4 regions of the Bifidobacterium hominis genome follow, and region 4 is predicted to be linked to each of the others. Evidence: riboswitches for the same ligand, from Rfam matches in the RefSeq annotation. Region 4 holds a riboswitch; each other region holds the start of a gene.
What was found. Region 4 has a riboswitch for thiamine pyrophosphate ahead of tenA (thiaminase II). Riboswitches for the same ligand answer to the same signal wherever they lie in the genome.
Positions count from the first base shown of each region.

Region 1: another riboswitch for thiamine pyrophosphate. It lies ahead of thiC (phosphomethylpyrimidine synthase ThiC); the one in region 4 lies ahead of tenA (thiaminase II).
Region 2: another riboswitch for thiamine pyrophosphate. It lies ahead of thiM (hydroxyethylthiazole kinase); the one in region 4 lies ahead of tenA (thiaminase II).
Region 3: another riboswitch for thiamine pyrophosphate. It lies ahead of WMO36_RS02805 (solute carrier family 23 protein); the one in region 4 lies ahead of tenA (thiaminase II).

Region 1 is NZ_JBBMFR010000002.1:281,064-289,162, reverse strand. Features, by position in the region: gene WMO36_RS02725 (dihydroorotate dehydrogenase) at 1-857, shown strand, start outside; gene pyrE (orotate phosphoribosyltransferase) at 886-1,581, shown strand; gene WMO36_RS02715 (LysR family transcriptional regulator) at 1,713-2,636, opposite strand; gene thiC (phosphomethylpyrimidine synthase ThiC) at 2,854-5,496, opposite strand; TPP riboswitch at 5,700-5,801, opposite strand; gene WMO36_RS02705 (GNAT family N-acetyltransferase) at 5,977-6,540, shown strand; gene WMO36_RS02700 (sugar O-acetyltransferase) at 6,765-7,403, shown strand; gene WMO36_RS02695 (autorepressor SdpR family transcription factor) at 7,547-7,837, shown strand; gene WMO36_RS02690 (SdpI family protein) at 7,849-8,099, shown strand, end outside.
Region 2 is NZ_JBBMFR010000006.1:105,614-113,712, reverse strand. Features, by position in the region: gene WMO36_RS05815 (GspE/PulE family protein) at 1-559, shown strand, start outside; gene WMO36_RS05810 (type IV pilus twitching motility protein PilT) at 606-3,554, shown strand; TPP riboswitch at 3,645-3,753, shown strand; gene thiM (hydroxyethylthiazole kinase) at 3,744-4,613, shown strand; partial or broken gene WMO36_RS05800 (thiamine phosphate synthase) at 4,743-5,489, shown strand; gene thiD (bifunctional hydroxymethylpyrimidine kinase/phosphomethylpyrimidine kinase) at 5,564-6,406, shown strand; gene WMO36_RS05790 (thiamine-binding protein) at 6,474-6,839, shown strand; gene WMO36_RS05785 (LacI family DNA-binding transcriptional regulator) at 6,940-7,983, shown strand.
Region 3 is NZ_JBBMFR010000002.1:307,174-315,272, forward strand. Features, by position in the region: gene gltB (glutamate synthase large subunit) at 1-4,553, opposite strand, end outside; TPP riboswitch at 4,780-4,881, shown strand; gene WMO36_RS02805 (solute carrier family 23 protein) at 4,947-6,296, shown strand; gene WMO36_RS02810 (LuxE/PaaK family acyltransferase) at 6,356-7,471, shown strand; gene WMO36_RS02815 (acyl-CoA reductase) at 7,468-8,099, shown strand, end outside.
Region 4 is NZ_JBBMFR010000002.1:68,450-76,548, forward strand. Features, by position in the region: gene WMO36_RS01710 (energy-coupling factor transporter ATPase) at 1-1,120, shown strand, start outside; gene WMO36_RS01715 (hypothetical protein) at 1,114-1,281, shown strand; gene WMO36_RS01720 (YhbY family RNA-binding protein) at 1,313-1,618, shown strand; gene tenA (thiaminase II) at 1,744-2,511, opposite strand; TPP riboswitch at 2,504-2,614, opposite strand; gene WMO36_RS01730 (glycosyltransferase family 2 protein) at 2,731-3,744, shown strand; gene ppgK (polyphosphate--glucose phosphotransferase) at 3,988-4,755, shown strand; gene WMO36_RS01740 (pyridoxal phosphate-dependent aminotransferase) at 4,911-6,074, shown strand; gene WMO36_RS01745 (ATP-binding cassette domain-containing protein) at 6,152-6,952, opposite strand; gene WMO36_RS01750 (aryl-sulfate sulfotransferase) at 7,067-8,099, opposite strand, start outside.

The DNA of each region.
Region 1 (8,099 bases), 210 kb from region 4:
CCACGGCTTCCGGCACCTTCCAGTATGCGGCGGTTCGCTGGTTCTACGATGTGAGCCAACTGGGCGCGGTCACCACCAAGGGCGTCTCTCCGGTGCCGTGGGAGGGCAATCCCGGCGTTCGTACCGCCGAAGGCCCATCCAGCAACATCAACGCGGTCGGACTGCAGAACCCGGGCGTGGATCATTATCTGGAAGACGACCTGCCCAAGCTCAAAGCCATCAATGCCACGGTCATCGCCAATGTGGCCGGCCACTGCGATGACGACTATATCGAAGTCGTATCCAAGCTGAACGATTCTCCTGCAGATATGCTGGAAATCAACGTGAGCTGCCCGAATGTGTCAGCCGGAGGCATGAGCGTCGGCACAGATCCGGTGGCATTGAGCCGTCTGATCACCCGACTGCGCAAGCTCACCGATAAGAAGATGATCGTCAAGCTTACGCCGAACGTCACCGACATCACCGTGCCTGCCCGCGCGGCCGTGGAAAGCGGCGCCGACGCGCTGAGCATGATCAACACGCTGCTCGGCATGCGCATCAACATTCGTACCGGCGAGCCGATCATCGACCATGTGACCGGCGGTGTTTCCGGACCGGCCGTGCTGCCGATGGGTCTCGTGGCCGTGTGGAAGACCCGTTCCGCATTGCCAGACATTCCGATCATCGGCATCGGCGGCGTCGATTCCGGCGAGAAGGCGCTCGAATACCTGTATGCCGGAGCGAACGCCGTGGAAGTCGGCGCGGCCGCGCTGTTCGAACCGACCGCACCATTGCGTGTGGCCCGTGAACTTGACGATCTGCTCGACGCACGTCCCGAACTCGCAGACAAGCTTGCCAAGGGCGAAACTTGGCGCTGACCTCGATCATTCATCAAAGGAGCATGACATGACTGAATCCCTCGACCACCGTTTTACCAAGTTCCTGCTGGACGCACAGGCGCTGAAATTCGGCGAGTTCACGCTTAAGTCCGGCCGCAAGTCACCGTATTTCATCAATGCCGGCGCATTCAACGACGGACGTAAGATCGCCACGCTCGGCGCCTTCTACGCGGAGAAGATCGCTGCGGAAATCGAAGCAGGCAATCTGCCGAACGACATCGACACCATTTTCGGTCCTGCCTACAAGGGCATTCCGCTGGGCGTCTCCACCGCGATCGCTCTGACTTCCGACCACGGTATGGAAGTCGGCTACACCTTCGACCGCAAGGAGAAGAAGGATCATGGCGACGGCGGCATGATGGTCGGCACCCAGCTGACCGACGGCATGAAGGTGCTGCTCGTCGACGATGTGATGACCGCAGGCACCGCAGTACGCGAGGTCATTCCCAAGCTCAAGGCCGAAGCGAATGTTGAGGTTGTCGGCTTGGTGCTTTCCGTGGATCGTATGGAAAAGACCAAGAATTCCGACACGTCCGCGGTGAAGGCCGTCGAAGCAGAGTTCGGCTTCCCGGTGTTCGCCATCGCCAACGTGCGTGAGATCTTCGAGGCCGGACAGCATATCGAAACCGCTGACGGTACCGCGTACGTGACCGACGAGATCAAGGCTGCTGCCGACGCCTATCTGGAGCAGTATGGCGCCTGAATTCTATAGGTGAATCGTATAGGCGAATCCTATAGTCGAGCACATAAAAAAGTGCCTCGCACCAATCGAAAGCATCGGTGTGAGGCACTTTTCATATCTCATATCAGAGTGCATCCGGTCGATCAGTGCATTCAGTCGATAAGATTGTATCCATGGTCGGTCACCACCGACTTGAGCTTCTCCAAATAGTTTTCCGCGGCCTTCGACAGCTTCGCGCGCTCGTTCGTGATCCAGCCGACCAACATGGTCTCATCGGTGTCAAGCGGCACGGTCACGATTTTCTCATTGTTGAGATCGCCGTTGTCAATGCCGGTGCACACGGTGTAGCCGTTCAGACCGATGATGAAGTTCAGAATCGTCGCACGGTCGGTCACGTTGATCTGCTTGGGGGAGTATTCCGGCCAGACCGCCTCTTCGGCGAAGAAGAAGCTGCCTTCCTCGCCCTGCTCGTACTGGATGAACGGGAACGGCTTCAAGTCGTCCATCGTGACTTTTTTCTTGCCAGCCAGCGGATTGTTGCGCGAAATGAACACATGCAATGGAGCACGGAACAGTGGATGGAATTCCAAATGCTTTTCGCGCAACATCTTGCCGATCACGTCTTTATTGAAATCGGACAGGTAGATGATGCCGATTTCGGAAAGCATGTTCGCCACTTGGTTGATGATGTCTTTGGTGCGCGTCTCACGAATGGTGAACTCGTATTCGTCGGATTTGATGGAGTTGATCATTTCCACGAACGCTTCGACGGCGAACATGTAATGCTGTGTGGACACGGAGCACAGCTGCTTGCGTGGCTTCGCGTTCTTGTAACGTTCTTCGAGCAGTGACGCCTGATCGAGCACCTGGCGCGCGTAGGTGAGGAATTCCGCTCCGTCCACGGTCAAGGCGATGCCTTGCGACGAGCGGGTGAAGATTTCGATGCCAAGCTCGTTTTCGAGTTCCTTCACAGACGAGCTCAACGCGGGCTGTGACACGTATAATTCGTGCGAGGCTTCGTTCATGGAACCGCATTCCACGATTTTCACAATATATTTCAGCTGAAGAAGAGTCATAAACTCAGGTTAGAGCCATGTGCTGACCGTGGGGGAGTGCTTATACCCTCTTGTCTGGATAGTGGACTGCCGACCGCAGCGAATCAACAACAGTGCCGGCAGCATGTCAATGTCAATAATCGAATAAGCGGGATTGCCGGCCTTCTTAAAAAGCTGACAATCCCGCTTATTGCAACCGATTACCGTTCAGCCTTACCGATTCGGCTTGCTGATCAGCCTACTGATACAGATGGCCTCCCTGTTCGCGGAAACGCTCGCTCATTTCCTGCATGCCGGCGGCAATGGTTTGTGCGTCGGCCACAAGCTTCTCTTGTGATTCGGCATTGCCGAACTTTTTGCGAATATTCTGACTGATGGCCATGGAGCAGAACTTCGGACCGCACATCGAACAGAAATGCGCCATTTTCGCAGGCTCGGCCGGCAAAGTATCATCATGGAACGCGATGGCGGTGTCCGGATCGTAGCTCAGGTTGAACTGGTCAAGCCAACGGAATTCGAAGCGTGCCTTGCTTATGGCATTGTCACGGTCGATGGCATGCGGATGATGCTTGGCGATATCAGCCGCATGGCAGGCGATCTTGTATGCGATCACACCTTGCTTCACATCGTCCTTGTTCGGCAATCCAAGATGTTCCTTCGGCGTCACATAACACAGCATTGCAGTGCCATAGCGGGCGATTTCCACACCGCCGATCGCCGACGTGATGTGGTCGTAGCCGGGAGCGGTGTCAGTGGTGAGCGGTCCAAGCGTATAGAACGGCGCATCCTTGCAGATCGCCTTCTCCATTTCGATGTTCATGCGCACGGTGTCGAACGGAATATGGCCAGGTCCTTCGATCATCACCTGCACGTCGTGTTCCCATGCGCGCTGGGTAAGCTCGCCCAAAGTCATCAGTTCGGCGAACTGTGCCGCATCGTTCGCATCGGCAAGCGATCCCGGACGAAGTCCATCACCCAGTGAGAACGCCACATCGTATTTGGCGAAGATTTCACACAATTCGTCGAAATGCGTATACAGGAAGCTTTCCTGATGATGCTGCAAACACCATTCAGCCATAATCGAACCGCCACGCGAAACGATGCCCGTCATGCGGTTCGCCGTCAATGGCACGAAACGCAGCAGCACACCGGCATGAATCGTCATATAGTCCACACCCTGCTCGCACTGCTCGATCACCGTGTCGCGGAACAGTTCCCAGCTGAGCTTGGAAGCGTCATCCTCCACCTTTTCGAGTGCCTGATACATTGGCACGGTGCCGATCGGCACGGGGGAGTTGCGTAGAATCCATTCACGCGTAGTGTGAATGTCGTTGCCGGTAGACAGATCCATTACGGTGTCAGCACCCCACTTGGTGGCCCACGTGAGCTTCTCCACCTCCTCGTCAATAGACGAAGTGACCGCCGAATTGCCCATATTGGCGTTGAGCTTGGTAAGGAACTTCGAGCCGATGATCATGGGCTCAGCCTCAGGATGGTTGATATTGCAAGGCATGACGGCACGTCCTGCGGCCAGTTCGCTGCGCACCAGTTCCACGCTGCAATGCTCGCGTTCCGCTACATAGCGCATTTCCGGCGTGATGATGTTGTGGCGCGCGTACCACATTTGCGTCACCGGATGATCCTTGGCCTTCATCGGCTTATGCTGGCGGCCGCGCCATTCCTTGGAAGCCTTGCCACGCTTGATGGCGCGTTTGCCGTCATCTTCCAGATTGCGTCGACGTCCCTCGTATTCTTCGACGTCACCGCGGTCAAGAATCCAATCCAAACGCAGGGGAGCGAGTCCCTCTTTCGGATCGCATTTCGGTCCTTCGGTGTTGTAGTCCTTGAATGGCGCGTTCGGTCCGACGCCAGGAGTGTCAGACAGTTTGATTTCGGTGTATGGCACTTCCAGATCGTAGGAGCCGAATTCGTTTTCGAAATGTACCGGCGTGGTTTTGCGGATATGCGCTTTGTCGCGCTGTTTGGACTCGCGTGCGGCAATGTCGACGCGCTGCTGCTTGGCGAGCTTGGATGCGGCCTTGGCTTCCTTCGCATTGGTGAACTTCTTTTCACCGGATGCGCCGTCGGCTGCGTTGCTAGGGCTGATTTCCGCTGTGTTCTGGGCTTTCATGCGCGGTGCGTATCCGTGCTTCGTGTCGCCACGTACGGCTTTCCAACGCGTTACCATATCGCGGGTTGTGGCTTCCGGATCATCGGCTCCTGCAATCGCGGACACCACGAACCAGCCTGCCGCCTTTGAACGCGCCAGCATTTCCATATCATCTGCGGTCACGCCACCGCCTACCACTACCGGAAAACCACTGGCTGAACAAATGGTGTTGATCTGCTCTTTGTCAAGCGTGCGACCGGAACCGTCATTGCCACCTACGGACGCTTCCGGCTTGGTGACGGAAACATGCAGCGGCGCCGCACCGATATAGTCGATGCAGCCATTGGGCAATTCGTTGATGAGTCTGACCAGGCTTTCTGTCTCCGCCGACAATCCCACGATGGCGTCTTCGCCGAGCAGCGTGCGGGCTTCACGCGGTTCCATATCGGTCTGTCCGATGTGCACGCCGTCAACCTTGATGCCTTTGCTGCGGGCCTGCCAGACCACATCCACGCGGTCGTCGATCACGAATGCCACGGAATCTGACTTGTTGTTGTCTTCGATGATTTGCGCGATATCACGCGCCATGTCGGTAAGGTCCTTCGCGTCGGCGTCTTTGGCGCGCAGTTGGATAAAGCTTGCGCCCCCGCGCAATGCGTCATCGATGACGTCGGTGATCGGTCGACCTTTGCAATCCTGTGGGCCTACCACAAAATAGGCGCTCAGGTCGAAGCTGTCTCGCATCGACGCATACGGATAATTGTTCATGATTCCCCCTTGATTATGCTGTTTTGGGTTGGGGAAAATTTGATTCCGTCAGTAAATGGATACGCTGACATGCCTCGTATTCTTGGATACACGGGATAGAAAGCGAAATTACGCTTGATGATTTCGCGATGCAGGTTGTTTTGCCGACGCGTCTGTTGCGTTGACTTTTACGGATGCCGATTGACGCTGGAAATGCGTGTGCACGATGACGCTCATTCTTCGCTCCCTACGATGGTGTTAACCAACAGGTTCAAAGGGTCAGGCATTCGCCTATCTCAGCCCCGTTGAGGAGCCCCCTGCTTTAGGTGTTGGCTACGAACCTACGCCCTGCACTGGACGTAGCCTTTCGCCGAAGCCCATAGGTGAGTCAGACCCGTCGTCACTTTCGCATGCATCGTCTTCATCCGTATCACGCCCCACCGCGCATCTCACGGCAAAACTCTCCTTGCAGGCTAAGCTATACCTCAGTTCAATGCATTGCGTATGAAAGAGGTTGACTACATGTTGGAGACGGAACGGCTGACATTGAGGGCTTGGACTGAAACAGATGCGGAAAGCTTGTACGTCTATGCGAAAGATCCGGATATCGGACCTATCGCGGGCTGGCCCGCACACCGATCGAAAGAAGAAAGTCTCAATACGATTCGTCATGTGCTCAATGGCAAGGAATGCTGCGCGATTTGCGAGCGCGGCAGCAATAACCCCATTGGCTCGATTGAGTTAAAGCTTAATGGTCATACGGGTATGACGGATCGTGATGATGAGTGTGAGTTGGGTTACTGGTTGGGCAAGCCTTTCTGGGGGAGGGGTTATATGCCGGAGGCAGCTAGGGAGATTATCCGTCATGGTTTTGTTGATCTTGGTATGAGTGCGATTTGGTGCGGTTATTATGATGGCAATCTGAAGTCGAAGCGGGTGCAGGAAAAGGTTGGTTTTGTCTATCATCACACGTGCGATGAGGTGCCGGTGCCTCTTATGCATGAGGTGCGCGTCGAGCATGTGAATATCCTTACCAAATCACGTTGGCAAATTTTGGCTGCCCGCTGATCGTGTCGGAAGCCAAGGCTGCAACAGGTTAACTGGCGATGTTTTGATGTGGTGATTGGGAGTTCAATGGCACTTACGGTCACACCGCCGAACATGCGAAATATTTCGCTAGCCGCAGACGATGATTGTGCAGAGGATTGCGAAAGGCATGCGGAATCACGGCATGAGTTGCGTTGAGTTCGTATATAATCGCAACGAGTGTGAATGACTGCAAGGAGGCTGCCATGACTGTGCCGCAACGAGTGCTTGACACTATGAATTCCGGATTGATCTATGCCTGCGATGACGAAGAGATGATCAAAGCGCAGCAGGAACAGATGGAACTACTGTACGACTTTAACGCGACCCGCCCCAGTCAAATGACGCAACGTATCGAAATTGCACGCCAACTGCTTGGCGAATTCGGCGAGGACGCCTATATCGAACCGCCGTTGCATGCCAATTGGGGATGCAACACGTATTTTGGTGCATATGCTTACGCCAATTTCAACCTCACGTTGGTTGATGATGGTGAAGTGCATATCGGCGAACATACCATGATCGGCCCGAACTGCACTATCGTTACCACCGGCCATCCGATTCGTCCTGACCTGCGCGAGAAGATCACACAGTATTCTCTGCCGGTCACCATCGGCCGCAATGTGTGGTTGGGCGCCAACGTTACCGTACTTCCTGGCGTCACTATTGGCGATAATTCGGTGATTGGTGCATGCTCGCTGGTTACCAAAGACATTCCCGCCAACGTAGTCGCATTCGGCCAGCCATGCAAGGTGTATCGCGAAATCGGCGAACATGATGACGTCTACTATTGGCGTGACCGCATGATTAACCCGCCCTACGATCAGCGGCACTCGGTTGCATAGACATCATCGTCCTCCTTCATGAACTTATGATTCGTCAACCGTGGTAAACGCGCGGGCGTGAATATGTATGTCCGGAGCATATATTTAGATAATTGTCTAAATAAGAAAATATCTAAATATTCAGTATCGTAAAGGAGGAATGCATGGCAGGAGAGGGGTTCAAAGCGCTCTCCGATCCCACGCGACGGCGCATTTTGGAATTGCTGCGCGAACGTGACATGACGGCCGGTGAGCTCGCGGAACAATTCAACATGAGCAAACCATCGATCAGCCACCATCTGACCACGCTGAAAACCGCGGAACTGGTAACCGACGAACGGCACGGGCAAAACATCATCTACAGTCTCAACACCACGGTGATGCAGGATCTGATCGGATGGTTCATGGGGTTCATGGACGGCAATGAAAACAATAAGCAAACGGACGGTCAATAAAGGAGAATCTTATGTGCGGGAACAATCTGGATGATTCCAAAAAAGCTTTCGATAACAACATCAACAATGCTGAAAGCGTGAATAAGAATGATTCGAGGGAGAAGGTCGCTCCAATCAGCCGCAACGTGTGCATTGCACTTGTTGTGCTGTGCTTGGTCAATGTTGCCGCACATCTTGCTTGCTGCAGTCGACTTCCCGAAAACGTGCCGATTCATTGGGGTGCCGACGGTTCGGTCAATGGCTACGGTCCGAGAGCCATAAC
Region 2 (8,099 bases), on a different contig from region 4:
TTCGATTCTTCGTGCCGATCCTGATGTGGTGCTGATCGGTGAGATTCGAGACGAGGAGACGGCGACCATTGCGATCGAGGCTTCGCTGACGGGCCATTTGGTGCTGTCCACGTTGCACACCAATGATGCTCCGAGTGCGGTGACGCGTTTGACGGAAATGGGCGTGGAACCGTTTTTGGTGAGCTCGTCGCTGGCTGCGGTGATGGCGCAGCGTCTGGCGAGGCGCCTGTGCAAGAAATGCCGGAAGGCCGATACGGCCACTCCCGTGGAGTTGAAGATGATGGGTGTGCCATATACGCCCGGCTCTCCGTTGCCGACCGTGTACCGTGCGATGGGTTGCCGTGAATGTTCCAACACCGGATATCACGGGCGTGTGGCCATTCAGCAGGTAATGGGCGTGGACACGCAGATGGAGGATTTGATCGCGCGTGGCGCCACGTCGCTGGAAATCGAGCAGGCGGCCAAGTCGAAAGGCATGACGTCGCTTCGTGAGGATGGCTGGCAGAAGGTTCTGCAAGGCATTACTTCCGTGGATGAAGTGCTTCGCGTGACCGTGTAGTTGTGTAATCGTGTGACCGCGTTTTCAACATATGTAAAGGACAATGATGACCGATATTGAACAGCAACCCGAGCTGAAAACCGAAATGAACACCGCGACGGATCCCGATGCGCAGCCGACTTGGGATGCGAACACCGATTTGTCTGGTTTGAAAGGTGTGACCATTCCCAGTACCGCTCCTTCATTCAACGAGGATCCGCGTAGGGGACGCCATTGGTCGCCCGACAATGCGATTCAGGCTGACGATGACAGTTTGCGCAATATTTTCGCGTCGCTTGACGCCATGCCCGCGTTGCGGCATGGTTCCGGTACCGTTCCCGACCCCATGCCTAAGGCCGCGGTCGAGCAACAGCAGGCGGCCGAGCCTCAACAGAGCGCACAGCGGCAGTCTATGCAACAGTCAGCTGCCCCGCAAGCCGTTGCATCACAATCTGTAGCGGAACCGCAGCCCGCTCCGACACGGCCTGCGGAAACACCGCTCATTGCAGAACAACAGGAACTCTCCTACGACACCGCTTTTCCGGAAACCCCGGAAAACGAAGCCGTGGATCAGCAGAATCTGCAATTCGACGATGACGTGACGGAAGTCACCCCTGCATTCGAGTATCATGGACCGATCCAGCAAATCGACGGCGATCCGCCATCATTCATTCCAGGCGGCACGCCGTTCGCGCAACAGCCGGACGACTATGCGGCGTACGAGGAGCACACGCAGACCATGCAGCCTTCCGCCATCAACCATATTGCGCAGTCTGCGCCCGCTGCCAGACCGCAACCCAATATGAGCAACAGGCTAATCGTGGATTTCATAGTGCCCGAAACCAATGATTCCGACGAGGACGCTGTTCCCGGACAACGCAGAATCAAAGCGCAACAGGTCAAAGAAACATTGCATGCCGAACATCCCGATGCGGATCCGGAATTCGTGGCTGCCATATGCCAGCTGGTGGAATTGAACGCGTCCGATCTTCATCTGGTGGTCAACGATCCGCCAATGCTGCGCGTGGATGGCAAGCTGCGCCCCGCCAAAGGGCTGAGCGTGTGGAACAAGGACCGCACGTATGAAGCCATCAAAGTGATGACCAACGAGCTGGAGATGGAACGGTTCAAAGACGATTTGGAACTTGATATTTCATTCTCCATCGGCGATCTGCTGCGATTCCGCGCCAACGTATACCGCGACCGTTTGGGCGTGTGCGCGGCATTACGAACCATTCCCACGGAAATCAAAACCGCGCAGGAGCTTGGTCTCGACCCGCATATCGCCGATCTGGCGTTACTGCCGCGTGGACTCGTGCTCGTATGCGGTCCGACCGGCTCCGGCAAATCCACCACGCTCGCCGCGATTGTCGACAGAGCGAATGCCGAACGCGCCGACCATATCATCACCATTGAAGACCCGATCGAATTCGTGCATCAACACAAGCGTTGCGTGATGAGCCAGCGTGAAGTGGGCACCGACACCAAAAGTTTCGCGGAAGCGCTTAAACGCGCGCTTCGTGAAGATCCCGACATTATCGAAGTGGGCGAGCTTCGAGACCTCGAAACCATTTCCACCGCGTTGACCGCCGTGGAAACCGGCCACTTGGTGTTCGCCACCCTGCACACGCAGGACGCCGGTTCGACCGTGGACCGTCTGATCGACGTGTACCCGGAAAATCAGCAGCAGCAGATTCGCGTGCAGGTGGCCTCCACTCTGCGCGCGGTGGTCGTGCAAACCCTGATTCCACGTGCCAGCGGGCATGGCCGCGCTCCTGCCACCGAAGTGATGATCAACACTCCGGCCGTGGCCGCGTTGATTCGCGGAGGCAAGGCGCATCAGATTCGTACCGTGCTGCAATCCAGCGAAAAGGAAGGCATGCATACGCTTGACCAAGATCTGGCGAGACTCGTCAACAAGGGCGTCATCACCTTCGAAGACGCTCTTGCCAAGGTGCAGGTCCTCGAGGAATTCGAAAAACTCTGCGGCGCCTTCAACACCTGGCTGGTAATGCCTTCCGAGACGTTGTTCACTTCAACCCTGTCGGATGGCAATATGCAGTTCATCGCTCTCACGCCAAGCGAGCTGTTTATGCCGTGCGTAATGTCATGCCTGATGTGGTGTTTTCTTATTCAGATTTGCCTACGCCGGAAAACCGCATCATTGCTGCTCACCACATACTTGGGTATAAGCGTTGCGTTCACCGCGCATCTTTCCATGCATCATGCGGGAATCATCTTGGGATTCTTCATCGCCATTCTCGCCATCGATTGCGATATCGAAAAAAACAATTCCAACGATTGGCCTCAGTGGATCCGTAATCTCAACAACCGTGTTATGACTCTTCTTGGACCGAAGAAAACGGAACGGTATCTCCGTTTCTTCAAAATCCTCGGTCTTATCTTCATGCTTGTCAGCGTGTATTGGACGGCAAGCGCCAGTATTTGCGATATTCGGTACGACTATTCGTCTTCCCGGGCGGTAGCGTCTTTTATCAAAACCAACCATTTGGAGCAATACCGTTGGATGGCAGGCTGGACACGCGTCAGCAAGAACGACACCGCTTCCAATCCAGAAATCAACAAAATCATCGACAAAGGCGGATATTGCGGCGGCACCGACTGCATCGACTACACTTCTTGGTACGGCAGCACCCTTATCGATTCAGCCCCTTACTTCGACCATACGCTTCTTGCCAATGCATACAAGGGACGAAGCTATTCGTCGTGGGAATGGTGCGTTGACCCCTATGCGGGAAAGAAAGACATCGAAACATGGAAATCGTGGGGCGAACCCGAATTCTACGACACTCTGTATCAGCCATTTTTCTTCTCCGACCTTGGTTACGACAGAAACCATTACACGAAAATCAAAATCGCCGAAACCAAGACACCTTGGAAAAGCACATGGTCGGAAGGCGCCTGCGAAATTTACGTGCGCAACGACATTTACGAGAACGTATTGCATTCGCCCGATCCTGGAATCGACTGGCCCGACGGCGCAACGCGCAGATAACAAGTGGACCGGCATCCAACTGGAACGTGTCGATTGTTCGTTTATGCAAAACGTGCCACTGTCAGCACCTTTGTATAGGTTAGATATGTTATGTACATGCAGGGGGGCTTCCGGCGAAAGCGGAAGCTGAGATAGGCAAATGCCTGACCCTTTGAACCTGTTGGTTAGGACCAACGTAGGGAGCAGACAATGGGCGATGACTCATATGCAGCTGCATTGCGTGAACAGATTGCGCAGGCAGTAAACGACGTACGCGAAACCACACCTTTGGCACAGTCGTTCACCAATTTCGTAACGATGAATCTTGTGGCCAACGCGCAGCTGGCCGCCGGCGGCACCGCAGCCATGAGCTTCCTGCCTGACGACGTGATCGACACCGCGGAAATCGCCGGATCGAACTACATCAATGTGGGCACACTCCTGCCGTTCTTCAAGGACGCGCTACCGGAAATCGCCTACAAACTGCACAAGAACGGCAAGACGTGGGTACTTGATCCGGTCGCCGCGGGCATCGGCAAAACCCGTACCGCCATTCTCGAATCGTTCCGCACATACCCGCCGACCATTGTGCGCGGCAATGCGAGCGAAATCATCGCGCTCGATGCGATGTGGGGTCTGGCACAGCATGATTCCACCGTTCCCGGCACTCGCCCGGCAGGCGTGGAAGCCGTCGACGAAGTTGATTCCGCCGTTGACGCGGCCAAACGAGTGGCTCGTCATCTTGCGAAATACTCCCCTGTTGGAGCCGGCGCGGTGGCCGTTTCCGGAGCAGTCGATCTGGTGACTGACGGCGAGCGCGTGTTCCGTTTGCCCGGCGGCAGCGCGATGATGACGAAGATCACCGGCGCCGGCTGTTCGCTCGGCGGCGTTACCGCAACGTATCTGGCCGTGGCCGAACCGCTTGTCGCCGCGATTTCGGCATCATTGCTGTATAACAGGGCTTCCGAAATCGCCGAAGCGAAATCGTCCGGTCCCGGATCTTTCCAAGTGGCGCTGCTTGACGCGCTTTGGAACGTCACCGCCGAGGAAGTCGCCGCTTCCGAAATCATCATCGACTAGGCCTTGCCGAACCCTGCATGGTATTCGGCATATCATGCAGGGTTCGGCAATTGCGTATGTGGAAAATATGGACGATTGCCGGTTCACATTGTAGGTTTTCTGAATCACTTACCGAGAAGGGTTGATTATATGAACAATTATTCATATGCATCGATGCGCGATACATTCGATATGAGCGCCTACTTTGTGGTCGGCCCGCAGGATTGCAAGAGCCGTACTATTACCGGTGTGATTGAGGATGCGTTGCGCGGGGGTGCAACGTTCATCCAGCTGCGAGCCAAGAACACCGACGCGAAAGACATCACCAGCATGGCACGCGATATCGCGCAGGTTATCGAGAACAACGGCAAATCCGATTCCGTGGCGTTTGTGATCGACGATCGCGTGGATGTAGTTTGGCAGGCACGTCACAAGGGCATCAAAGTTGACGGCGTGCATATTGGGCAAACCGACTTGGAACCGCAGGAAGCCCGCGCGTTGCTTGGGGAAGATGCCATTGTGGGCTTGTCTGCCGAAACGGAAAGCCTGGTGAAGCTGATCAACGGGCTGCCTGCCGGCTGCATCGACTACATCGGGGCCGGCCCGTTGCACGTGTCCACCACCAAGCCGGAAGCTTCCGTTGGTGGCAACGATGGTTCCGGGCATACGCTCGACGAGGCGCAGATCAATGCGATCTGCGATGCGAGTGATTTTCCGGTTGTGGTCGGCGGTGGAGTGACCGCCGACGATATGGAGATGCTCGCACATTCGAAGGCGGCCGGCTGGTTTGTGGTGTCGGCCATTGCCGGCGCAAGCGATCCGGAAGAGGCGACCCGCAATATGGTTTCGCGATGGAAGGCAGTGCGCGGTGATGCAAAGCATGGGCACGTACTGCGCAAATAGCAATCACGGATCACGAATATTTCAGAACTTCGCATCATAAGCAAGCAAAAGCAAGTAAGGAGTCATTCATGACCAGCACTTTGGCACCGGTATTGAGCATCGCGGGATCGGATTCCTCCGGTGGTGCCGGCATTCAGGCGGATTTGAAAACCATGCTTGCCAATGGCGTGTTCGGTATGACCGCCATCGCGGCGCTGACCGCGCAGAACACCACAGGCGTGACCATGGTCACGAACACTCCTCCGGAAATGCTCGCCGCGCAAATCGACGCAGTATTTGAAGATATTCCGCCGGTCGCGGTGAAGATCGGCATGGTGTCGAGCGTGGAGCTCATCAACGTGATCGCCGACCGTCTGATTGCGCATGATGCCACGAATATTGTGCTTGATCCGGTGATGGTGGCAACATCCGGTGCGAAGCTTATCGAAGGCGACGCGATTGCGGCACTGACTTCCAAGCTGTTCCCGCTGGCCACCGTCATCACGCCGAATATGCCGGAGACCCAGGCGCTGTGCGAGCTGGCCGTCGAACAGGGTGCCGACGCGATCGACTACGAGAATGGCGAAAGCATCTCCAGTGAGAACGACATGGTGACGGCAGGCCATATGCTCGCCGGCCATTTCGGCTGCGCGGTGCTCGTCAAAGGCGGTCATGGCACGCAGGATGCCAGCGATGTGCTCGTTGAACCGAGCGGCAAAGTCACTTGGTTCCGCGCGCGTCGTATCAATAATCCGAACACGCATGGCACCGGATGCACGCTGTCTTCGGCGATCGCATCGCATCTGGCGCTTGGCGAGACATTGCCGGAAGCCGTCGATAGTGCAAAACTGTATCTGACGGGCGCCTTGGAGGCGCAGCTTGACCTCGGTCACGGATCCGGACCGATGGATCACGCTTGGAAATGGCGCTGACAGCCAAATCCGCACCAGCCAATCCAAGTCGTATCAGGCCGATAGGAACGCAACGAAAGGAACGAACATGACCCTTGATCGCAATGCGGAAAAGCAGGAAGTGCCGATCAACCCGGAAACCGGCAAACCGTATATCAACACGCTTGCCGCAGTCGCCATCTCCCCCGCCGGCGCAAGCCCTGAAAAGTCCACGTACGTGGCGCAGGCGGTCGACGTGATCCGTCAATCCGGATTGCCGAGTGAAACCAACGCCATGTTCACCAACATCGAAGGCGACATCGACGACGTGCTCAAGGTGATTCGCGACGCCACCATGAAGCTGGCTGGCCAGGGCTATCGCACCGACGTGGTGATCCGTCTCGACATTCGCCCGGGTTTCGAAGGTCAGATCCACGCCAAGCAGGCACTTGTGGACGAAATCCTGTCGGAATAAATCAGGCAATAAACTGTTAGATCGTCAGAAAAATCGAAAAGCGCGCTATTTATAAGGAATGGCGCGCTTTTCTTATTGATTTGGGTATAGTGTAGCGAATATGACTACGATGAAGGAAATTGCCGAAGCGGCAGGGGTGTCCATTTCCACTGTTTCCCTGGTGCTTAACGGCAGGGATGAAGGACGTGTGAAAGCCCCTTTGGCCGCGCTCGTACGCGAGAAGGCAGACGAACTCGGCTACACGGTCAATCCTCTGGCGCGCAGCCTACGCACTTGCCGCACGCGAATTCTCGGCTTCATCAGCGAGGAAGTTGCCACCACGCCGTACGCAGGCGGCATCATTCTGGGCGCGCAAGACGCGGCAAGCACCTACGGGTACATGATCATCACGGTCAGCACCGATGGCAGGGCGAGCGAAGAGAACGAAATCGCCACGCTGAAACGGTATGGCGTGGACGGTTTCTTCTATTCGAAGATGTCGAATCGCATTGCGAGCGTGCCAGCCTCGCTCGGCGATTATCCGGTGGTGATGGTGGATGCCACCGATGCCAACAACCAGATTCCCAGCATCGAGCCGGACGAATTCCAAATCGCCTATGATGCCACGAAACGGCTGATTCAGGCCGATTGCAAGCGTATCGCCTACATCGGATGCTCGGAAAACATGATTGCGCAGGATGGCCGTTTTTCCGGGTATCAGGCGGCATTGCAGGATTCCGGTTTCGCCTATGATCCTTCGCTGGTATGCAATGTGCTCAATAATGGTCCTGCGTTGCGTGCCGTCGACAAACTGTTTGACGAACGCAATCCCGACGGTTTCTTTTGTTTCAATGATGCGCGCGCATGGTATGTGTACGAATGTGCGGCACGCCGCGGACTGACCGTCGGCAAGGACGTTTCCATCGTCGGCGTCGACAACCACCGCGTGCTCGCCGAAACGCTGGAACCGCAGCTGACCACGGTGGAACTGCCCCACTATGAGATGGGTTATTGGGCCGCATGCAAGCTTATTTCGATGATCGAACGCAAGCCCGTCGACAGTTCGTCTTGGCCGAATACCACCGCTCCCATGCCGCCGTTGGATTCGCCGATTCCTGCGAAGATCCATTGCGCGCTGATAGAAAAGGGATCGGTTCGCAGCTAAGTTTCGCGATCTAAGACCACATGAAAGGCCTGTTGACGTGTCCGCTACGACACGCCGAGAGGCCTTCTTTTTTTATCCCCCATTTCGGCTTAATTCCAACACTTCCGAAAAGCGTT
Region 3 (8,099 bases), 240 kb from region 4:
ACCTGCTCGTACACCTGTTCCCAGACGCCGGGCGTATTGAAATCGATATTGTTCTCTTCGGCGTTCTTCATCGCCTTCTGCATGGCGAGGAAGTGCCTCGGCACGATGTGCGTGAATCGCTTGGATACATTCTTCCAGTCGGCGAGCAGTCCGGCCGCGAATGCGGAGCCGGTCTCTTCCGCGTGCTGCTTGACCAGGCCGTGCACGATTTCGTCCGACTCACTGTCGAGCGGTTCGAACAGCAGTGCGCCGTTGGTGGCGGCTGCCGGGTTGACCTGCTTCATATCGAGATCGAGCACGTACACGTGGCCGCCGGAGAAGCCTGCACCGAGGTTGCGGCCTGTGGGACCGAGAATCACGACGGTGCCGCCGGTCATGTATTCGCATCCGTGGTCACCGACGCCTTCCACCACGAAGGTGGCGCCGCCGTTGCGTACGCCAAAGCGTTCGCCAGCGCGTCCCGCCACGAACATCTGGCCAGAGGTGGCGCCGAAACCGGTGACATTGCCTGCAATCACGTTCTCATGCGGATCAAAGGTGATGCCCGCTTCCGGACGCACGACCATACGGCCGCCGGACAAGCCCTTGCCTGCGTAGTCGTTGACTTCGCCGTATATGCGGATGGTTTCGCCGCGTGGGATGAACGCGCCGATGGACTGGCCGCCCGCACCGTGGAAGGTCATGTCGATGGTGTCGTCCGGCAGACCTTCCTCGCCGTAGCGCTTGGTGATCTCGTAGCCGACCATGGTGCCAAGCGTACGGTACACGTTGCGGATTGGCATCTCGATGCGCACCGGCTCCTTCTTCTCAAGGGCTGGCTGCGCAAGCTCGATGAGCTTGTTGTCGAGCGCCTTGTCGAGCTCGTGGTTCTGCTCGATGGTCTGATGCAGGATGGTTCCCGGAACCGGTCCCGGCTGCATCAGCACGTTGCTCAAATCGATGCCGTCGGACTTCCAACGCTTGATCGCTTCGTTCTGATCGAGGCATTCGACATGGCCGACAGCCTCCTCCAAGGTGCGGAAGCCAAGCTGTGCGAGCAGTTCGCGCACTTCCTCGGCAATGAACATGAAGAAGTTGATAACGTGCTCCGGCTTGCCCTTGAAGCGTGCGCGCAGTTCGGGATCCTGGGTGGCGATGCCCTGCGGGCAGGTGTTCTTCTGGCAGGCGCGCATCATGACGCAGCCTTCGACGATCAATGCGGCGGTGGCGAAGCCGAATTCCTCGGCGCCAAGCAGGGCTGCGATCACCACGTCGCGTCCGGTCTTGAGCTCGCCGTCGCACTGCACGGTGATGCGCGAACGCAGGCCGTTGAGCACGAGCGTCTGCTGGGTTTCGGACAGACCGATCTCCCATGGGGTGCCGGCGTGCTTGATGGCGTTGAGCGGAGCCGCGCCGGTGCCGCCGTCGTAGCCGGAAATCAGCACCACGTCGGCATGGCACTTGGCCACGCCGGCGGCGATGGTGCCGACGCCGAATTCGGAGACGAGCTTGACGTGCACGCGAGCCTTCGGATTCGCCATCTTCGCATCGTTGATCAGCTGCTTCAGATCCTCGATGGAATAGATGTCGTGGTGCGGCGGCGGGGAGATGAGCTCTACGCCCGGGGTCGCGTGACGCACCTTGGCGATCCACGGCGGGACCTTGGCTCCCGGAAGGTGGCCACCCTCACCCGGCTTGGCGCCTTGGGCGAGCTTGATCTGCAAATCAGTGGCGTGCACGAGGTAATCGCTGGTCACGCCAAAACGCGCCGATGCGATCTGCTTAATCTTGCTGTAGCGCAGCGGATCGTTGATACGATCCTCGGATTCGCCACCTTCGCCGGAGTTAGAACGTGCACCGATGGTGTTCATCGCGATGGCGAGGGTCTCATGCGCTTCCTGGGAGATGGATCCGTAGCTCATGGCGCCGGTGGAGAAACGCTTGACGATCTCGCTGGCCGGCTCAACCTCGCTGATGTCGATCGGCTTGCGGTCGGACTTGAACTTCATCAGTCCGCGCAGCGTCATCAGACGGTTGGAGGTGTCGTTGATGTGCGCCGAATACTTCTTGAACATGTCGTAATCGCCGCGCTGGGTGGACTGCTGCAGCAGGAAGATGGCCTCAGGATCATTGAGGTGATCCTCGCCGGTGCGGCGCCACTTGTACTCGCCGCCGGTGCGCAGGTTGCGGTGCGGACGGGCGGTCCACTGCGACGGGTAGGCCACACGGTGACGAATGGCAACCTCTTCGGCCAGTTCGTCGAGTCCGACGCCGCCGACGCGGGAGGTGGTGCCGGTGAAGTATTTGTCGATGACGTCCTTGTTCAGGCCGATGGCTTCGAACAACTGCGCGCCGCGGTAGCTCATGATGGTGGAGACGCCCATCTTGGCCATGATCTTGAGCACGCCGGTGGACAGCGCGTTGGTCAGGTTCTTCACTGCGGTTTCGGCATCGACGTTGAGATACCCATTGCGGGACAGGTCTTCGACGGATTCGAACGCCAGATACGGGTTGACTGCTGCCGCGCCGTAGGCGATTAGCAGAGCGACATGGTGGATTTCGCGCACATCGCCGGCCTCCACGACCATGGAGATCTGGGTACGCGTGTGTCTGCGCAGCAGGTGGTGCTGCACCGCGGAAGTGAGCAGCAGTGATGGAATCGGTCCCCACGTGTAGTTGGATTCACGGTCGGAGAGCACAAGGAAGTTGGACCCGTTTGCGATGGCCTCATCGACTTCCTGGAAGATTTCCTCAAGACGTTCCTTCAGTGCCTTGCCGCCGCCTGCGACCTGATAAAGACCCTTGACGACGAACGGCTTGTAGTAGCCGCCGAGGATCTTGGCGCGGTCGAGGCGCTTGAGCTGCGCCATTTCGTCGGAGTTGAGCACCGGCAACGGAATGAGGATCTTCTTGGCGTGCAGTTCGGAATCGGCCAGCAGGTTCGGCTCGGGACCGATGGCGGATTCGAGGCAGGTCACGATCTTTTCACGTTCCCAGTCGAGCGGCGGGTTGGTAACCTGCGCGAACTTCTGGGTGAAGTAGTCGAACAGCATGCGGCTGCGGGAAGAGAGCGCGGCCATAGGCGCGTCGTTGCCCATGGATCCGAGCGGTTCCTTACCGGTGTTGGCCATCGGGGCGAGCAGCAGCTTCAGGTCCTCTTCGGTGTAGCCGAAGGCACGCTGACGGCGCTGCACGGACTGGCCGGAGTGGTTGACGTGCTCGCGCTTGGGCAGCTGGCTCATCTCGACGGTGTTGCCTTCGACCCACTGGCGGTACGGATGCTGGGCAGCGAGGTTCTTCTTGATTTCTTCGTCGGGGATGATGCGGCCTTCATCGGTGTCGACGAGGAACATCTTGCCCGGCTCCAAGCGGCCCTTGGACACGATGTGCTCCTCGGCGTTCTCCGGAAGCACGCCGGTTTCGGAGGCGAGCACGATGTAACCGTCGTCGGTGAGCTGCCAGCGGCCGGGGCGGAAGCCATTGCGGTCGAGCAACGCGCCGACCTGAGTGCCGTCGGTGAAGATGATGTGCGCGGGGCCGTCCCACGGTTCGATCAGTGTGTTGTTGTATTCGTAGAACGCCCTAACGTCGGGATCGAGCTGGTCGTTCTTCTCCCATGCCGGCGGCAGCATCATGGAGATGGCATGCGGCATGGAACGTCCGGACAGGTGCAGCAGTTCGAGGCATTCGTCGAACGTGCCGGAGTCGGAGTAGCCCGGGGTCGCGATCGGCAGCAACGGCTTGAATTCGCCAAGCAGTTCGGAGCTCAGTCGACCTTCTCGCGCGGACAGCCAGTTACGGTTACCCTGGATGGTGTTGATCTCGCCGTTGTGAGCCAGCTGGCGGAACGGCTGTGCGAGCGGCCAGCTCGGGAACGTGTTGGTGGAGAAACGGGAGTGCACGATGGCGATCTTCGCCTTCATGCGCTCATCGGAAAGGTCCAGGAAGAAGGGTTTGATCTGCATGGTGGTGAGCATGCCCTTGTAGGTGATGGTGCGTGCGGAAAGGGACGCGAAGTAGATGCCCACCTCGTGTTCCACACGCTTGCGGATGCGGAACGTCTTGCGGTCCAGTTCGATGCCGGCGAGCTGCCCTTCGGGGTCGGCCACGACCAGCGTCTTGAACGCGGGCATGCTGGCGAGCGCCTGCAGTCCGAGTCCGTCCGGGTTGGTGGGTACGACGCGCCATGCGAGTACTTCGAGGCCTTCTTCGCGCACGATTTTGGCGATGGCCTGTTCTTGTTGGCCGGAGGTGGCGATGTCTCGGTCGAGGAACGCGATGCCGGCGGCGTAGTGGCCTTCTTCGGGTAGTTCGACGCCTGCGGTGGCGCGCATGAATTCGTCGGGCATGCTCATGAGGATGCCCGCGCCGTCGCCGGTGTTTTCTTCGGCGCCGACCGCGCCACGGTGGTTGAGGTTGACGAGCACTTCAATGGCGTCGTCGACGATTTTGCGTTCGGGGCGCTTGTTGAGGGTGGTGACCATACCCACGCCGCAGGCGTCATGCTCGGCGTCGGGATCGTACATACCTTGGGAATCATGGATCGTGAGATCTAACGGGGTGTGGAAAGTCACCGAAACCACCTTCAATGTTTTTGGGCAAGAAAAGTCTTGCGGTTCTTTAATGCGCGGTTTAGAATAGCGCGCCTTTGTGTCGTGGATATTTCCGTGTCCATATAACGAATACCCAGAAAAGTCAAGGTACATTTTCTTGAGGAAATGTGGAGAATTCACAACGCACTGGGCTCTCATGCCAACTCATCCAAGTATCGACGCATGCCGTTATGCTGGTTGCCTGTCCGAATAGCACAGGGGGAGCCGATATGTGGCTGAGACGGGCTTTGCCCGGACCCTCATACCTGATCAGGGTAATGCCTGCGTAGGAATGTCACGAACAGTGCGCACATGCGTTCCCCTGTGTCGGCGATCATAGACTGGTCGCCCCCGTAAGGAAGAGAGGGAATTGGCATGTCTGCCATGTCGCAACCGTCCGTTCAGAGCGGATCCGATTCGAAGAAGCTCACTCCAAAGAACGTTTTGCTGGGCTTGCAGCATGTGTTGGTGTCTAATGTGTGGCTTGATCCGGTATTTGTGGCCGGTGCCATTGGGTTGCCGTTGGCCTTGTCTTCGAATATGGTGAACGCCATTTTCATCGTGTCCGGTTTGGTCACGTTGATTCAGGCCACGAAGTTGGTGCGTCTGCCGATTGTACAAGGTCCGTCTGCCGCGTTTGACGCGTTGATGATTGCCGCTGGTACCGCCGGTTCGTTGGCTGCGGCTGGCACGTCGATTTTTGTTAGTTCGCTGATTTTTCTGGTGTTGTGTCTGACTCGTGTGATTGAGAAGATGCGTTTTCTATTTGCGCCGATGGTTTCCGGCGTGATTATTTTTCTGGTGGGCGTTTCGCTGTCGAGTTTCACATTGAGTGAGTTTCTTGGCGGCGCTCCCGGCGATGACGGGTTCGCTGATCCGAAGACGCTGGCCGTGTCTGTGGTGACTTGCGTGTTGGTGGTGGTGCTTTCCCAGTTCGGCAAAGGCATGGTCAGGGCGCTTTCCTATTTGATTGCGCTGGTTGTCGGCACTTCGCTCTCCATAGTGTTTGGCATGGCGGATTTTTCCGGGGTTGCGTCCAAGCCTTGGTTCGGTCTTCCTCAGATCATGCCATATGGCGGTTTTGATTTTGATGCTGCGGTTTTTGTACCGTTCTTCATCGCATATATGGTTGCGATTATGGAAGCGCTTGGCGTGTATCAGGCGGCCAGCGAGATTCAAGGCGTCAAGCTTGAGGATCGCCAGGTTCGTTATGGTTTGTCCGGCGAAGCGGCTGGTTCCGCTATTTCTTCGCTGATCGGTGGCTTCACCACTACCGCATATCCACAGAATGTCGCTTTACTGAAGGTTACGGATGAGGGCAAGTCCCACACACGCGTGCCGGTGATCATCGCCGGTGTGGTGTTTGTGGCACTTGGTTTCGTGCCGAAAGCCGGCGCGATGTTGTCGCTGATTCCCTCCCCTGTAATCGGCGGCATTTTCCTTCCGGCTGCGGCGAGCCTGATCAGTACGGGCTTCAATACACTGCGCAAGGCAGAGCCGGACGACCGATCCCAAGTAGTCATCGGCTTGTCACTGCTGTTGGGTATCGCGTTGCCGAACGCATTGAGCGGTCTTGAGGGCGGCGCTCACGTGTTCTTCTCCAATTCGATTCTGGTCGGCGCGTTCTGCGTGGTGATTCTCAAAGCGTTGCTGATCGATTTGCCGAATCTAATCAATCGTCGCAAAACAGCCGTGGGCAACAACGGGGATCAGGCACAAGCTTGATTCATGGCCAACCGTTACCGAAATTCAACATAGGAAAGGAACATTGCATCATGACATCGATGTCGCTAAACACTGAAGCGCAGCAGGTCAAGGCAGATGTGCTTGAGTTCATCGAAAAATACGGATGCGAAACCGCGCCGGATGAGGCGTTCGACGCACTCGCACGACAGATTTTCGCTTTTCAGTACGCTCATAACATGCAGTATCGCACGTATTGCATGTCTCGCAGGGTGACTCCGCAGACGTTGTCCAGCTGGATGGATATTCCACCGATGCCGGTGGATGGGTTCAAGATGCTGACGCTCACTTCGGTTCCCGAGACGGAGTGCGAGGCCGTGTTTATGACCAGCGGCACCACGCATCCTGGCCAGCGTGGACGCAACTATCATCCTGATCTTGAGGTGTGGGACGCTTCGATGATCGGCCCGTTCCGTCATTTCATCATGCCGGACCGCGAGCGTATACGCATCGCAGTGCTCTCCCCCGCTTGGGAGATGAATCATAATGGTTCGTTGGCCCGTTATCTGACGCGTGCGGTGGAGCGGTGCGGTAGCGAGGGCAGCGGCTTCTTCTTCCATGAGGATGGATTGGACTTCGCGGGCGTGGAGAGATTCCTCAATCAGGCGGTGGCCGATGGCGAGCCGGTGATGCTGATGGGTGCCTCGTCCGCATACCTGTATCTGCTTGACTATCTTGCCAAGCAGGGCAAGACCTATGCGTTGGCGAAGGATTCGCGTGTGTTCGATACCGGTGGATTCAAGAGCACAAAAACCGATATGACGGTCGATGACCTGTATGCGAGGTTCTCTGAAGTGTTCGGCGTCGCGCGCACGCACTGTGTGAACATGTATGGTATGACGGAGTTGAGTTCACAGATTTACGATCAGAATCTGCTGTCGTACTATACGGATGGCTCGTCGAATTATTTGAAGGCCACGCCGTCGTGGGTTCGTTCCGTGTTTCTCGATCCGGCGACCCTCATGCCTGTTCCCGACGGCAAGCAGGGTGTGATCGCGCATTACGATTTGGCGAATTGGAATTCCTGCCTGGCGATTTTGACGGAGGATCTTGGCGTGCGCACCGCTTCCGGTTACGAACTCAATGGTCGTGCGAAGGGTGCGGAGGCACGTGGCTGCTCCATCGCCGTCGATGAGGTGATGGCGGCGAACGCATGAGCGTCATCGATGTTTTCCATGCGCCGCGCGGTTTCGTGTTTCAGGATTTCGAAACGCGCGACATCATCACCGATCATGGTGAGGTCACGTTACGATATCCGGTGCTCACTGCGGAGATAATCCGTGATTTGTGCGGGACGGTACGTCGTAATCGGCTGCAGGCACTGTCGGCATATTCCGTCGAACGCATTGTGGATGTTATCGGTAAGGCTGTGGCATTGTGGACGGATCCCGATTATGAGGGACGTCTGCTTGCCGAATCGTTGATTCCCTCCATTACCGGCTATGATCCGACGATGACGCGCATCGAGTTGAAACGTTACATGCGCATGTTCCGTAGACGCGAGCTGTTGCGTTTTCTCGACGATGAGCTGTCGAGCCCGCGCATGCTGGATGAATACCGTCCGAACAAGTCCGGCGGATACACGCGCCTGTACGGACCGGATCTGACGTTCCACGTGTTCTCCAGCAATGTTCCCGGCATTCCTGTGTGGAGCATGACCATGAGTTTGCTGACGAAAAGCGCGATCATCGGCAAATCCTCGTTCGACGAGCCGCTGATGCCCGTGCTCTTCGCGCGCTCCTTGGCGCAAATCGATCCGGATCTTGCTGACGCTTTGGCCGTGGT
Region 4 (8,099 bases):
GCCATTCGACCTTTCCGGCGGACAACAACGACTTGCCGCCATAGCGGGCGTCATCGCATGCCAACCGCAGATCCTTATTATGGACGAGCCGACCGCAGGACTTGACGAGGCGGCTACAACCCGCGTGCACGATCTCATCCAAACCCTCCACGCACAAGGCGTCACCGTACTCATCATTTCCCATTCACAAACGGAAATCGACGTGCTCGCCGATCGGGTGATTGCGCTTGATCGTAGACAAAACGGTAATGTCGCTACTCGAAATATCGAAGCCAATGGCACTTCCGAAACGGCAGGTTCGAAGAATCCGCACGCGATTGACTCCGGACGCGCAAAGGGAGACGTCCGTGAAAACCGCAGTTTTATGGAACGGCTTGACCCGCGCGTGAAGATGGTGAGTGCGTTGGCGATCATGTTCTCCGCGTTCGCCATCAGATCCTTCTGGCAGTTGCTTGTGGCCGCACTGCTGACCGGCATGATCGTTGCGATATCGGGCATCGGCGTGAAACAACTGTTCAAATCGGTTCACGTGTTCCTCGCATTGTTCGTGTTCTGCGGACTGCTCAATATGTTCTTCGTGCGATCCGGCAACGTTCTTACGAACATCGGGCCGATTCCAATCACCGACGACGGTGTGCGTATCGCCATACTGTACGCCTGCAGATTCGTCGTGGTCATTATCGTCGGAGCGGTATTCCTTGCCACCACCACGCCCACGGCCATCACCGACGCATTCGAAGCGTTGCTCAAACCTTTCGCAAAATTAGGCATGCATGCGCAGGAGATCGCGTTGGTGATGAGCCTCGCATTGCGGTTCCTGCCCACGTTAGGAAGCGAAGCGAAAGCCATTGTGGATGCGCAATCAGTCCGAGGCGGCAGCATTGAAACGGGAACATTCGTGCAGCGGATCAAAGCGATGACCGCCATTATCATTCCGGTATTCGCAGGAGCGATACGCCATGCCGATAATCTCAGCCTTGCACTCGACGCACGATGTTACGAGGAAGGCATCATGCGCACGCACTGGCGAATCATGCGGATCGCCAAACGTGACATCGCCGTAGTCGGTGTGGGTGTGTCATACATTGCCGCATTGACCCTGATCGCTGGACTATGCTGAGCATTCCGGACGGGCATGGCGCTCCACTGATCGTATTGGAAAGCGAAACCGCCGAAGAAGCACGTCTGAACACGCGCAGGAACATCGAAAACGGTGTGAACGCCATCAAAGGCGCGGGAGGAGTGATATGCAAGGTTTTACTGCCCTCACGCTACTCTTAAGCAAGCATCATAGATAGGAATGGAACAAGTTATGGCATTAACCAAGAAGCAGGTCAAGCAGTTGCGCGGCCTGGCCACCAAGCTCAATCCGCTCATCCAGGTCGGCAAGAACGATTTGAGCGAAAACGCCATCAAGCAGGCGGACGAGACCATCGAAAAGCGTGAGCTCATCAAATGCTCTGTGCTCGATGGATCCGGACTGACGGCTAAGGAAGCAGGCGAGGGGTTGGCCGAAGAACTGAATGCGGAACTCGTACAGGTTATCGGCAACCGTTTCGTGCTCTATCGCCGCTCCCATCGCGATGATGTGGAGCATATTCGTCTCGTACGCGAATAAAGCGGGAAACTGACGCGACCAAACATAACAGGGCGGGTGCTTTCTGAAAACCAATCAGAAGGCACCCGCCCTATTGCAATGAAAATAAACAATCGGAAGTCAGGAAAACATGCGATGGAGCGGTGTCAGCGCTCCTGATTCCATTCGGGCTTCCACGTGTACTGCATGTCGTACGCGCTGGCCCAGAACATGTACTCGTTCTCCACGCCGGTCACGAAAATGTCAATCAGCTCGCGCTTGCGCTCTTCGCTCGCGTCGGCTACCAGTTTCTCGATATGTTCGAGCAGCCACACGGAATCCTGCCAGAACTCGTCGGTCTTATACATGTCGACCCAGCTTTTGTACGGATTGTCGTCAAGCGTGTCGGCAAACTCGGCGGCAAGACGGTAACCATAATCCGCATACACCCAGGCGCACGGCAGCACGGCCACAAGAATGTCGAGAATATCCTTGCCATAGGCGATGGAAAGGATATTCGACGTGTAGGCACGCGCGAAGGCCGACTGGCGCACATTGTTCATCTGCTCTTCGGTGATGCCATAGCTGGCCAAGTAGGAGCGGTGTACTTCGGTCTCGACCTGCAGGGCGCCGTTCTGCACTTTGAGCATGAACGCCATGATTTCAGGGTCGGTGGCCTTGGCTAATCCCAAAGCGTGCACTCTGGCGTAATCGTTCACATAACGAAAATCCTGCAGCAGATAGAAGGCGAAACGCTCGCGTTGCAGTGTGCCTTCGCCAAGCTCGCGGATGAACGGCTGCTGGTAGCCTTCCTCCCAAACCAGGTCAGCAGCCTTGCGCATGCGCTGCGCGAACGGAGGAAGATTGTTGCGTTGGATGCCTTTGGCGGCGTCGAACTCATAATCGAAATTGGTTGTTGATGTCACAGCAGTCATTAGACATGCCTCCCTACGCTGGTATTAACCATCAGGTTCAAAGGGTTCAGGCCTCACTTGGCCTATCTCAACCCGACAAACACGGGTTCCCCTGCATTACGCCGTACATTATGGCAAAGCCGTCCGAAATGTGCAAGAGCCTGTCCGCCGAATGGAATCGTGCCGCATGATGCGAACACAGGCGATGTTCGGTTGAGGGCGAGTGCAAGAATAGAACGTATGACTGAAAAGCAAGTTGCGAAGAACACCATCGAAAAGCTGGCTATCGTCGTGGTGACATACAAGCGTCAGCAGCTGCTCGCCACCCTGTTCGAATCCATCGAAAAACTCACTGTGGCACCATGGCGTATCGTCGTCGTTGACAACGAGCACAGCGATGCGACCCAAGGCATGGTCGACGATTTCCGTGAAGCGGTCACCGCGCAGTGGGGCAATACCATCGCCGACCAGTCGGGCAACGAAAGTCGCGTGGTGTATGCACCTCAATCCGACAACCTCGGCGGCGCAGGCGGATTCTCCGCAGGTGTGAAGAAGGCATATGAGCTGGGATCCGAATGGTTCTGGGTGATGGACGACGATGTGGCTGTGATGCCCGAAGCCATCGAACGACTCGCCAAGTGGACCGGCAGCCATGATGTGATCCAAGGCAGCCGATACGACTATGACGGCGGTCCGTTCTACTGGCAATACGATTTCATCATTCCCCTCGGCATCCCCAATCCGATCGCTCCGGCCGCATTCGGACGCCCCGGCTACCGCGTGATGGACACCCTGTGCTTCGAGGGGGGTCTGTTCCGCCGCAACATCGTCGAACAGATCGGCTTGCCGGATCCGCGTTTCTTCATCTACTGGGACGACACGATGTACGGCTACCGCGCCAGCAAAGTCACCAACCCGATCGTGGTGCCTGACGTGATCCTGCGCCGCACTCGTGAAATCGGCAATTGGGATATCGCCGGCGTGCGCCAGCTCAACTCCACCTCTGACATGAACCGTTACCACATCATGCGTAACCGAGGCTACATGGCGCGCTATTTCATGGCGTTCGGCGATTACCGTCCGCTGATGTTCGGTCTGGGTACGCTGCTGACCGCCGCCAAGGAAGTCATCCGTCTGGTGATGGTGGACCGAGAGCATGTGAAGACCGGCTTGGTGCAGATAGCCAAGGGTTGGTGGGATTCACGCAAGCTGTTGCATGATCCGGATTGGAAGCCGATGCCGCCGCTCAAGTGATGCGGTTGCGCCGTCTTCAGACGGTCATCTTCTTACGATTCGCCCCATGCCGATGCGTTGAGTTGACATGGGGCGAATCGTTTGCAGAAAAAAGTTGCAGAATGAATCATTTCATTGCGAAAAATTATGCAATCGTATTCACCATTTATGCTTTTTCGGCGCGTTTTGGGGCATGGGGCGAGTTACTATGGCGCTTACCGGTTCGATAACACCCACTATGTACCTTGATAGGAGAGGTCGAAGATGATTGAAACTGCACAGGCGTTTGGCGTTGACATTGGAGGCTCCGGCATTAAGGCAGCCCCGGTTAACCTCGAAAAGGGCGAGTTTGCCGAACCGCGTCTGAAGATTCTTACCCCGGAAGTTTCCACTCCGAAGGCCGTCGGTGAAATCGTTCGCCAGCAGCTCGAGCATTTCGAGGTTCCCGAATCCGCTCCGGTCGGCATCGCTTTCCCGGCGCCGATCCACGTGGGCGAGAAGCTCGGCTACATGGCCAACCTAGACCAGTCTTGGGTCGGCGTGGACGTCACCGAAGTGTTCTCCGAAGCCTGCGGACGTCCAGTCACCGTGGTGAACGACGCTGACGCGGCAGGCCTTGCCGAGCAGCAGTTCGGCGCGGCCAAGGGCCAGGATGGTCTGGTCGTGGCAACCACGCTGGGTACCGGTATCGGCACGGCGCTGATTTTCAACGGTGAACTCATCCCGAACACCGAGCTTGGTCACCTGGAACTGCTCAAGGGCAAGGGCGACGCCGAAAAGTACGCGGCATCCTCCATCCGTGAAAAGCTTGATATGGGCTACAAGAAGTGGGCCAAGCGACTGACCAAGTACTATTCCCTGATGGAGTTCTACTTGGATCCGCAGCTGTTCGTTGTCGGCGGCGGCGTGTCTCGTGTGTCTGAGAAGTTCCTGCCGTACATCGACATCAAGACCCCGATCGTTGCAGCCAAGTTGCACAATGAGGCTGGCATCATCGGTGCCGCGTACTACGCAAGCACCAAGCAGAAGTGATGCCGTGAACCATTAAGGTTCCCAACTTTTGTATAAGCGAGAGCCGTCCGATTCGTCGGGCGGCTCTCGCTTATTCCGTCAACATTTGTGAGGCGAAGGCATACCATCTTGCTTGACGTAACGACTTGCGCAATCCAAGGAGTATGGTGGAGACTATGCGTTTTTCCTCCAGAGTCGATATCAGCGAGCCCAATCCCATCGCCAAAGCGGAAGCGGAAGCCAAAACAAGCGGCATCACGCTCGGCAAACTCAACGACTCCAATCCAACCAAGCATGCGCTCGCGCCGGAACTTCTGCCAGACATATATGGCGCTGAGCCACGCGGCCAACGGTATGCGCGCGAAGCGCTGGCCGCATTCCTTCAAGGGCGAGGCAATGATGTTGACGTCGAAGACCTGTACATACTGAGCTCAACATCCGAAGCATACTCGTGGCTGATCAAACTCCTGTGCGACGCCGGCGATGCCGTGCTCGCGCCGAAACCCGGCTATCCGCTCATCGAATCGATCGCACGACTTGAATGTGCCGACATGATCGAATACCAGCAGCGATTCGACGGATCTTGGTACATCGATGTGGCCGAACTGCGCGAAGCACTTGAAAGTGAAGAAGGCGAACGTATCCGCGCACTGGTGCTCATCAATCCCAACAATCCGACCGGATCGTACGTCAAAGCGTCGGAACGTGAGGCCATTGTGCGGCTTTGTCATGACCATGAGGTGGCCATCATCGCCGATGAGGTGTTCTACGACTATGATCTTGAACCATTCGATGGCAACGCGCGTCTTGCGGGGGAGACCGGCACGCTCACATTCGCATTGGATGGGTTCTCGAAGACGTTGGCCGCGCCACATGCCAAAGTCGGTTGGATCCAAGTGTCCGGCCCGGCGGCTGAAGTGGATGAGGCCAAGCGCAGACTCGACGTGGTCGCCGACGACTATCTGCCAATGAGTGAGATCATCGCCAAACAGATCCCCGCCATGCTGGGCGCCGCAGCCGCGCAGACCGCGCGCGTGCGAGAGCGCGTGCAAACCAACCTCGCAGCCTTGCATACCATGCTGGATGATGACGAGCAGGGCATGGTCAGCGTGTTGCGTGCCGAAGGCGGATGGAATGTGCTTTTGCACGTGCCCAGCGTGCTTGACGAGAACGAACTGGTGTTGTCCATGATCGAAAAGCACGGAATTTCAGGACAGCCCGGCTATTTCTTCGATATGACGTCGAACGGCTATCTCGCGATCTCGTTATTGCCGGAACCCGACGAATTCAGGCATAACGTTCAGACGGTGCTTGACACCGTCAACACAATGATCGGCTGAAACATGTTGTGGTTCCATCGTCGACACCGATGAAGGAGCCGCAACATGTGGGGAACGGGAATAATCCGTGGGTATGGTCAGGCTTTGGAAGCCTCATATTTAGCGCGGATGAGGTCCGTGTAAAAAGCGACGGCCTCATGCGGGCCACCGTCGAACACAACCTGATGGTCGTCGACCACCAGTGTGCGGTCGATCGCATACTCCGCGCGTGTGATCAGTTCCGTGTCATGCGTGGCGAACACTACCTGTTTGTCGTAACTGAACAGAGCTTTCGCCACATGCGCGGACGCCACCTCGTCCAAACCCTTGGTCGGCTCGTCGGCAACGATCACCGCGGGGGAGAAGCTCAATGCGGAAGCGATCGCCAGCAGATGGCGCTTCTCGCTATCCAACGCGGAAGCAGTCTCGCGCGCGACCGCAGCCAAATCAAAATGCGCGAACAGATTGCCGATGATCGCCTGGCGTTCGCTTTCCGGCACCTTATGCTTCTTCAACGGTTCATCAATCGCCTCGCGAATGGAATCCGCTTTGTAATAACTGTTCGGAATTTCCTCGCGACGAACACGGCCGATCATCGACTCGATACGTTTCAGATCACGCTTCACCGACGGATCATACGCAGCACCATTCGCGTCGATACGCACCGAACCGGACGTCGCTGTCAACGCGCCATCCAACAACTGCAATAGCGTGGTCTTACCAGAACCATTCAACCCGATCACGGCCACACGCTTGCTTTCCGGAGTGATCGTCAACGACGTCGGCTCCAGACCGACATTGCCATCCTCATACGTGTGGCCAGCCTGATCGAGCGTGAACGTGACATCATGCGCCACTTCGGGATGCTTAGATGAAAACAGCGAATCGAAAAAACCCATGGCAACCATTGTACGGGCGTGCCGAACCCATTGCATACGAAACGGGGACAGAAACCCAAACCCCTACAAGGAGTTCAGATTCCAGTCCCGTCAAGATTCGCGAATGCCTACGCGTCAGGCGAAATAGAATCCCGAGAAATCGTACTTGTACACGCGATAGATGTATGAGCTGTTCAACGTCATATGGAACTGCGCCAACAGATCACCATCCTCGTCGTACTGGCCGAACAGGCCCTTCATGCCCGAATCGATGAGAATCTGGCCGTTGTCCAATTCCTGTGCGGAACTGACATACGGCGAATATGGCACGTCGAACGACGACACTTCCGTATACGTGCCTGCATTCTCGTCGACCAGATACTTGCGATACTGCGACTCCGCCGTGTCGGAAGACAGTTCGGTCGAGATGCCGTCAATCACCGTCCAGTCAAAATCAGGACGCGTCAGTGAAGTGCCGAAATTGTTATCGAACATGTACAGGTAATATTGGCCGTCAGGCAGTGAATCATCGGCGACGTATGTGATGGAATGCTGTCCGCCGGTATCCGAAAAATCACCGGACTTCGTCAGGAAACTGCTGGCCTCATCGGTGCCTGCCCACACGGACGGCTCACCGATCATATAGTCGAGCGTCGGATCCGATTCCATATCATCCACCTTGATGATGGTGGACGTTTCGCGTGCGGAGAACAATGCGGAACCGTCATTCAACAGTTGGATGGTGTTGCAGTGCAGCCAATCCCAACGATTCTTGGCATTCGAATCCGACTCGTCGGTTCCCGCATGCGTGGTGGAGCCCTTATAGTCGGCGAACAGTTCACCGAAATCCACCAAGCTCGTCACACTGCCGGTGGAGGTGCTGAGCTTGATGACCTGATCTTGCACGGCATTGTCATCGCGGCCTATCTCGGTGGCCAACAGCACGATGTCGCCGTTGGAATCCATCGCATAATCATGATGCAGAATGTAGTCGGATCCCAGATCGTAGATCTTCTCCAACTTGCCGAGACGGTTCATCGCCACCATATGGTGCGTGGAAGCGGAGAACCACATGAGTCCGTCATCGTCGAACAGCAGACGATGCGAACGATAGTAGAGCACGGGGATCTCGCCGCGCAGCACGCCGTTCGTATCGTAATAGAACATG